2 regions of the Achromobacter sp. D7-1 genome follow, and region 2 is predicted to be linked to the other one. Evidence: predicted binding sites of a transcription regulator. Region 2 holds the regulator's gene; the other holds the start of a gene.
What was found. The regulator NrdR, encoded in region 2, represses ribonucleotide reductase genes. The targets are predictions, from matches to a motif close to CACNANATNTNGTG.
Positions count from the first base shown of each region.

Region 1: AC6LKD_RS18200 (ribonucleoside triphosphate reductase) is a predicted target of NrdR. The motif match lies at 1,641-1,654, and genes of this name have one in related genera.

Region 1 is NZ_JCBAMT010000041.1:15,101-18,946, reverse strand. It holds gene AC6LKD_RS18200 (ribonucleoside triphosphate reductase) at 1-1,634, opposite strand, end outside; gene AC6LKD_RS18195 (DUF3325 domain-containing protein) at 1,755-2,105, opposite strand; gene AC6LKD_RS18190 (PepSY-associated TM helix domain-containing protein) at 2,102-3,709, opposite strand.
Region 2 is NZ_JCBAMT010000085.1:10,994-14,839, reverse strand. It holds gene AC6LKD_RS26880 (LysE family translocator) at 1-90, opposite strand, end outside; gene glyA (serine hydroxymethyltransferase) at 295-1,545, shown strand; gene nrdR (transcriptional regulator NrdR) at 1,743-2,222, shown strand; gene AC6LKD_RS26865 (GlxA family transcriptional regulator) at 2,296-3,261, opposite strand; gene AC6LKD_RS26860 (cysteine hydrolase family protein) at 3,279-3,842, opposite strand.

The sequences.
Region 1 (3,846 bases), on a different contig from region 2:
CGCTTGCGGTCCTCGCGGGCGAAGCGGTAGGTGGTGCCTTCGGCGGGCGTGGCTTCCAGGTTGTACAGATGGCCGGTCTCTTCCTGGAATTCGGTCATGCGGGCGCGCACGCGGTCCAGGAGGCGCACGGCCAGGGCGTGTCCCGCCGCAGAGGTGATGTCCTCGGCGTCGTCCGTGAAGTTGCGGACCATCTCGTTGATGCCGTTCACACCCAGCGTGCTGAAGTGGTTGCGCAGAGTGCCCAGATAGCGGCGGGTATAGGGATAGAGACCCTGGTCGATATAGCGCTGCACCACTTTTCGCTTGGTTTCCAGCACATCGCGGCCCAGCTCCAGCAGATGGTCCAGGCGCTGCATCAGCCGCGCTTCGTCGCCGCGGCAGGTATACCCCAGGCGCGCGCAGTTGACCGTGACCACGCCGACCGAGCCGGTCTGCTCGGCCGAGCCGAACAGGCCGTTGCCGCGCTTGAGCAATTCACGCAGGTCCAGCTGCAGGCGGCAGCACATCGAGCGCACCATGTGCGGTTCCAGGTCCGAGTTCAGGAAGTTCTGGAAGTAGGGCAGGCCATAGCGCGCCGTCATCTCGAACAGGCGCTCGGTGTTGGGATGGTCCCAGTCGAAGTCGGGCGTGATGTTGTAGGTGGGAATGGGGAAAGTGAATACGCGGCCCTTGGCGTCGCCGGCCATCATGACCTCGATGTAGGCGCGGTTGATCATGTCCATCTCGGTCTGCAGTTCGCCGTAGGAGAACGGCATTTCCTCGCCGCCGATGTACGGGATCTGCTCCTTCAGGTCCGGCGGGCAGGTCCAGTCGAACGTGAGGTTGGTGAAGGGCGTCTGCGTGCCCCAGCGGCTGGGCACGTTGAGGTTATAGATGAGTTCCTGCATGGACTGCTTCACTTCCGCGTACGTCATGGCGTCGCGGCGGATGAAGGGCGCCATGTAGGTGTCGAAGGAACTGAACGCCTGCGCGCCGGCCCATTCGTTCTGCAGCGTGCCCAGGAAGTTGACGATCTGGCCGATGGCCGCCGACATGTGGCGCGCCGGAGTCGCTTCCACCTTGCCGGGGATGCCGTTGAAGCCTTCGGTCAGCAGTTGGCGCAGCGACCAGCCGGCGCAATAGCCGCTCAACATGTCCAGGTCATGGATGTGGATGTCGCCTTCGCGGTGGGCGCGGCCGGCTTCGGGCGCGAACACGTTGGACAGCCAGTAGTTGGCGGTGACCTTGCCCGCCACGTTCAGGATCAGGCCGCCCAGGCTGTAGCCCTGGTTGGCGTTGGCGTTGACGCGCCAGTCGCGCTGATCCAGGTATTCCTCCATGGCGCTTTCCACGTCCACCAGCGTGTGGCGCAGCGAGCGCAGCCGGGCGTGCTGTTCGCGGTGCACGATGTAGGCGCGCGCGGTGCGCCAGTGGCCCGCCTGGACCAGGGCTTCTTCGACGCGGTTCTGGATGGTTTCGACGCCAGGGCAGGGGCTGCCAGCCAGCGCGGCGATGACGCCGTCGGTCAGCGTTTGTGCGCCCGCCAAGTCCAGTTCCCCGGTGCTCTGGCCGGCCGCCGCCATGGCTTGGGCGATCTTGTCGCGGTCGAACGCCGCGATCCGGCCGTCGCGCTTGAGGATGTGCTGGATATGCATGACTGACACCATATGTAGTAGGGTGTGAAAACTCTACCACCACATATGGTGCGCGTATCGCCTCGCGCGGCTGGGATGTCAGTCTTGCTTGATGCGCATCAAACGCGCGCTTCGGAAGCTTCAGAAGCCGATGCCGACCCCGGCCAGGGATATCGCCACGGCCAGCGCGGCGGTGCCGGCGGCCGGGCGGGGCGCCCAGGACAGCATGCCGACCCAGAGCAGGGCGCCGGCCGAGAGCCAGCCCAGCCATGCCACCACGCCCACGGTATTGCCCCACAGCCCGACGCAGGGCAGCAAGGCCAGCGCCAGCAACAGCACGCCGGCGCCGCGCAGCACGCGGGTGTGGCCGGCGGACGGATCGCGTCCCCAGATTTGGTCGTAATGGCGCGGCATGGCCAGGCTCAGGCAAGCCATGCCGGAGTAGGTCAGCAGCAGCGCCATGGAAATTGCGTACAGGTCGTTGATGTTCATGCGGCCGCCTCTGCGTCACTGCGGGGATTGCGCCGGGCGGGCGCGCTTGCGGGCCGTCGCCACAACAACAGGGCCGCCCAGCCCGATAGTACGCCGAACGCGACGGACGTCAGTTCGACGCCCGCGCTTTCCCAGTCGCCGCGGGCGATCTGCGCCAGGGGATGGTCGCCCAGGGTGACGAGCGACAGCACCGGCAGCAGCAGGCACAGCGCCGACAGCAGGGCCAGTTGCGAGATCCAGGCGCGGCGCGGGCTGCACAGCCAGGCATGCGCCAGGGTCAGCGCCCATATCGCGAAGAAGCAACGCAGCTCCCACAGCGCGCGGTTTTCCAGCGCCACGGGCAGCAGGCGGTTGGCCCAGAAGTAGCCGATGCAGGCGATGGCCAGTCCGGCCAGCGCGGCCACGTTCAAACCTTCTATCAACCGGTACACGCGCGCCGTCGCGCTGCCGAATTCGCCGCCATGCTTGGCGCGACGCTTGACCATGAACAACAGCGCGCCCGTGCCCATCATGGCCGCACCGGCCAGGCCGCAGATGAAGTACAGCCATTTCATGGCCAGGCCGCCGAACTTGACCATATGCAGACCGCTCATCACCTGGAATGTCAGGGAAGGCGCGCCGCCGTGGACCCCGCCTGGGGGCCGTACGCGCAGCAGTTCGCCGCTGGCGGAAAATTCGGCCATGCCGGTGGTGGCGCTGATGTTCCTGGCGTCGTCGGTGGCTTCATTCCAGCCATAGACGCCGATGCGCATGGAGCTGTCTTCGGGGTTGTTGATGACGATGGCGCGCGCCGTCTGCCCGATCAGTTGCTCGCCGCGGGCCACGATGGGTTCCAGCGCCGGCATGCTCTGAGCCACGCCGGTGCGCGCAGGCCGGTCCTCGCCGGACAGTTCGGCCAGGAAGAGGCGGCTGGCCCGCGGGTCGGCGCCATAGGTTGCCGCGACGGGGGCGGGCATCAATATCGCGCTCGATATCACGATGCCGGTGTAGGCAATCATGAACTGGAAGGGCAGTGTCAGGACCGCCACCGCGTTGTGCGCGTCCAGCCAGGAGCGCTGGCCCTTCTTCGCGCGGAAGGTGAAGAAGTCCTTGAAGATGCGCTTGTGCGTGACCACGCCCGAAATCAGGGCGACCAGCATGGCCATGCTGGCAAAGGCGACGATCCACAGGCCCAGGCCGGCGTCGTGCAAGGTGTAGTGGAAATCCACGAAATGCGAGCCGCCCTGCGTTGCGCGGGCTTCGGCCTCGTGGTGGTCGTCAAGTTCCGCGCCGGTGTCGGGGTCCAGTTCGGCGTCGGCATACTGGCCGTTCTTGTCGAACCAATAGGCGGTCAGCCCGTTGTTGTGAAAGCGGTCGACCGGCCAGATTTCCCACATACCCGCGCCCGCATGGTTGCGCGCCATATAGTCCACGGCCAGTTCCAGCCGGCGGGCGCGGTCTACCGGGACGCTTTCCTTTTGCGCGGCCCGTGCTTCCGCCTCCTGGTGCTCGGGCGTCATCCAGTGCGTGATGGGTTCGGAGAAAACGGCCAGCGAGCCCGTCAGGAAGACGGTGAACAGCAGCCAGGAAAACCACAGGCCGACCCAGGTGTGGAGCCAGGCCATGGACAGGCGGAAACCGGATTTCAGGACGAGCCTCTTTCTTGTTGGTGCCGCCGCGAGCCGGACGGTCTGATTTTATTGAGAATAGTTCCAATTCTAGTCTAAATGGGGACGAGGCAGACCGCGTCGTCGACTTGTAT
Region 2 (3,846 bases):
GTTGCGGATCGCCAGCATGGTGGCGGGCCCGGGGCTGACGACGCTGACCGCAGCTACCAGCGAGTAGGTTATGAGCGTGGCGCTTTGCATGAAAGTTTCTCAAGTCGGGTTGAGACGGGTTTTCGGCCGATGAAGGATGGCGTGGTTTTCACGCTCATCGAGGCAATTTTGCCCGGGTTCCAGGTATTTTGGGAGCAATTGATCCTCCCCGACGCGGTAAACTATCCGTCATTCTCCGGGTTTACCCACCCGGGCGCAGTTTTCTCCTCTCTTACCGCCTCAGGAACTCCCGTCATGTTTGACCGCAACCTCACCTTGTCCAAGGCTGACCCGGACGTTTGGGCCGCCATCCAGAAGGAAGACGTCCGCCAGGAACAGCACATCGAGCTGATCGCCTCGGAGAACTACGCCAGCCCGGCCGTCATGGAAGCCCAGGGCACGCAGCTCACCAACAAGTACGCCGAAGGCTATCCGGGCAAGCGCTACTACGGCGGTTGCGAGTACGTGGACGTGGTCGAGCAACTGGCCATCGACCGCCTGAAGCAGATCTTCGGCGCTGAAGCCGCCAACGTACAGCCCAACTCGGGCTCGCAGGCCAACCAGGGCGTGTACATGGCCGTCCTGAAGCCGGGCGACACCGTGCTGGGCATGAGCCTGGCCGAAGGCGGCCACCTGACGCACGGCGCGTCGGTCAACGCCTCGGGCAAGCTGTACAACTTCATCTCCTACGGCCTGGACGCAAACGAAGTCCTGAACTACGACCAGGTCGAGCAACTGGCCAAAGAGCACAAGCCCAAGCTGATCGTGGCTGGCGCTTCCGCCTACGCCCTGCACATCGACTTCGAGCGCATGGCCCGCATCGCCCGTGAAAACGGCGCGCTGTTCATGGTCGACATCGCCCACTACGCCGGCCTGGTCGCCGGCGGCGCCTATCCGAACCCGGTCCCGCACGCCGACTTCGTCACCTCGACCACGCACAAGTCGCTGCGCGGCCCGCGCGGCGGCGTCATCATGATGAAGGCCGAGCACGAGAAGATCATCAACTCGGCGATCTTCCCCGGCATCCAGGGCGGTCCGCTGATGCATGTCATCGCCGGCAAGGCCGTGGCCTTCAAGGAAGCGCTGGAGCCCGCCTTCAAGGACTACGCGCAGCAAGTGGTCAAGAATGCCAAGGTGCTGGCCGACACGCTGGTCAAGCGCGGCCTGCGCATCGTTTCCGGCCGTACCGAAAGCCACGTCATGCTGGTGGACCTGCGTTCCAAGGGCATCACGGGCAAGGAAGCGGAAGCCGTGCTGGGCCAGGCCCACATCACGGTCAACAAGAACGCCATCCCGAACGATCCGGAAAAGCCTTTCGTGACCAGCGGCATCCGCCTGGGCACGCCGGCCATGACCACGCGCGGCTTCACCGAAGCGGAAGCCGAGCTGACCGCCAACCTTATCGCCGACGTGCTGGACAATCCGCGCGACGAAGCCAACATCGCCGCCGTGCGCGCCCGCGTCAATGAACTGACCTCGCGCCTGCCGGTCTACGGTAAGAAGTAAGCGAGCATCCCTGCGGCGGGCTGCGGCCCGGCCGTAGCGCTCCATAAGGGACGGCCCCGCAAGGCGCCGTCCCTTTGCTTTCGGGGCGGTACCCTGGCAAAAAATACGGGGGCGGATTAGCCCGTATTGGCGCTGGCGGCCCGGCGCCTCGTTACAATATGCTTAACTATTGCCCTCAGCGCCTTTAGGGATCACACATGCGGTGTCCATTTTGCGGCAATGCCGAAACGCAGGTCGTCGACAGCCGGGTCTCCGAAGAAGGCGACGCCATACGCCGTCGCCGCCGCTGCCTGTCCTGTGACAAGCGCTTCACCACCTATGAACGGGTGGAGCTGGCCATGCCTTCCATCGTGAAGCGCAACGGCAGCCGCAGCGACTACGATCCCGGCAAGCTGCGCGCCAGCCTGAGCCTGGCGCTGCGCAAGCGCCCCGTCAGCACGGAAGACGTGGACGCGGCGGTTGCCCGCATCGAAGAGCAGTTGCTGGCCAGCGGACTGCGCGAAGTGCCTAGCGAACACATCGGCGAGCTCGTCATGAACGAACTGCGCAAGCTCGACAAGGTGGCTTACGTGCGCTTCGCCTCGGTCTACAAGAGCTTCGAGGACATTGGCGAATTCGTCGAGGCCATCCGCGAGATGCAGGGCCCGCTGCTGCCGGGCAAGCTGCGCAAGGACTAGAGAAGACTCGACGCCAACCCGTCCGGGGCCGTCGAGCGGCGCGGATGTAGAAAATGACGGCGCCGCGGCGCCGTCATTGCATGGCGGGCGCTGCGCGCGCCAGGCTGGGCGTCAGCGGCTGGAATTTGCGCCACACGCGGCGCATGTGCTGGGCCGAGCCGAAGCCCGATTTCTCGGCCACGCGCTCCAGATCCAGCCTGGTGTCGCGCAGCAGGTCGCGCGCCAGCGCCACGCGTATCTGATAAAGGTAATCCATCGGCGTGCAGCCCGCGTGTTCGCGGAACAGCCGGGTCAGGTGGCGAGCGCTGGTATGCGCCTGGTCCGCCAGCGATTGCGCCGACCAGGGCGCCGCCGGATCGCGAATGACCGCATCCTGCACCCGGTGCACGCCCGGATGCATATGGCTGCGGTGATCCAGCCAGGGCGACAGTGTGGAATCCGTGCCGGCGCGCCGCTGGTAGACGACCATGTCGCGTGCTGTTTCGCTGGCCACGCGCGGCCCGCAATGGCGCGACACCATGTGCAAGGCCAGGTCGATGCCGGCCGTGATTCCCGCGCTGCTGACCAGCTTGCCGTCCTCGACGAAGATGCGGTTGTCATGCAGCCGCGCGCTCGGGTCGATGCTGGCCAGTTGTTCCAGGCAGGTGTGGTGCGTGGTGCAATCCCGTTGCCGCGTCAGTCCGGCGGCGGCGGCGAATAGCGCGCCGGCGCACACCGTCATCAGGGTGAAGCCGTCGGCGGGATGGCGGACCGCCAGCCAGTCGATGATGGCGCGCGAGTCGGGGTCATCGAGGCGCGTGGGCTTGCCCACCACGCCGGAAATGATGACCAGGGCCTCGGGCGGCAGCGCGGCCGGCAGGGCCTGGATATGCGCCAGATGCAGGCCGGGCAGGCCGCTTTCGACCTCCCGCGACGGGCCGCAGAAATGCTGCTCGAAGGTGCCGGGACTCAGCTTGTTGGCCACGCGGAAGGCCTCCGCCGGACCCGCCACGTCCAGCAGCACGATGCCGCGCGTCAGCACGAAATAGACCGGGACCATGCAGCCCTCCGCCAGCGCTAGGCCGCTAGCGCGTCGGCGGCGCGCGCGATGCGGGCGAAGCGTCCTTGCAGCACCAGCTCGGTCCGGTCGCGGATTTCGGCCGGGGTGTAATGCTGGCCGGACGGGCTCTGCATGGCGAAGGTCAGGGTGGCATCGGTGGGGAACACCACCTTGTAGCCGGCGTCGCTGGCGTGGCGCGAGGTGGTTTCGCAGCATTGTTCCGTGCGGATGCCGCTGACGATGATGCCTTCGATGCCATGCTTCACCAGCCAGTCCTGCAGGCTGGCGCCGTCCGCGTCCTTGGCATAGAGCGAGGAATGCACGGTCTTGTGGAACACGGCGGTGGGCGCGATGCGCAATTCCTTGAGCGTCTTGACGTGCCCGGAGGCCATCGAGAAGGGGTTGGCGGGGTCGTTCGACACGCTGGTGTGAAACACCTGCAGTACCGGAATGTCCTGGGCCTCGGCCGTGTCGATCAGGGACTGGATCTGTTCCACAAAGGCCGGATACTCGGTTTCATCCCAAAACGGACGTTGCCGGAAAGAGTCTTGTACATCGATGACGATCAGTGCTTGTTTCATGGTC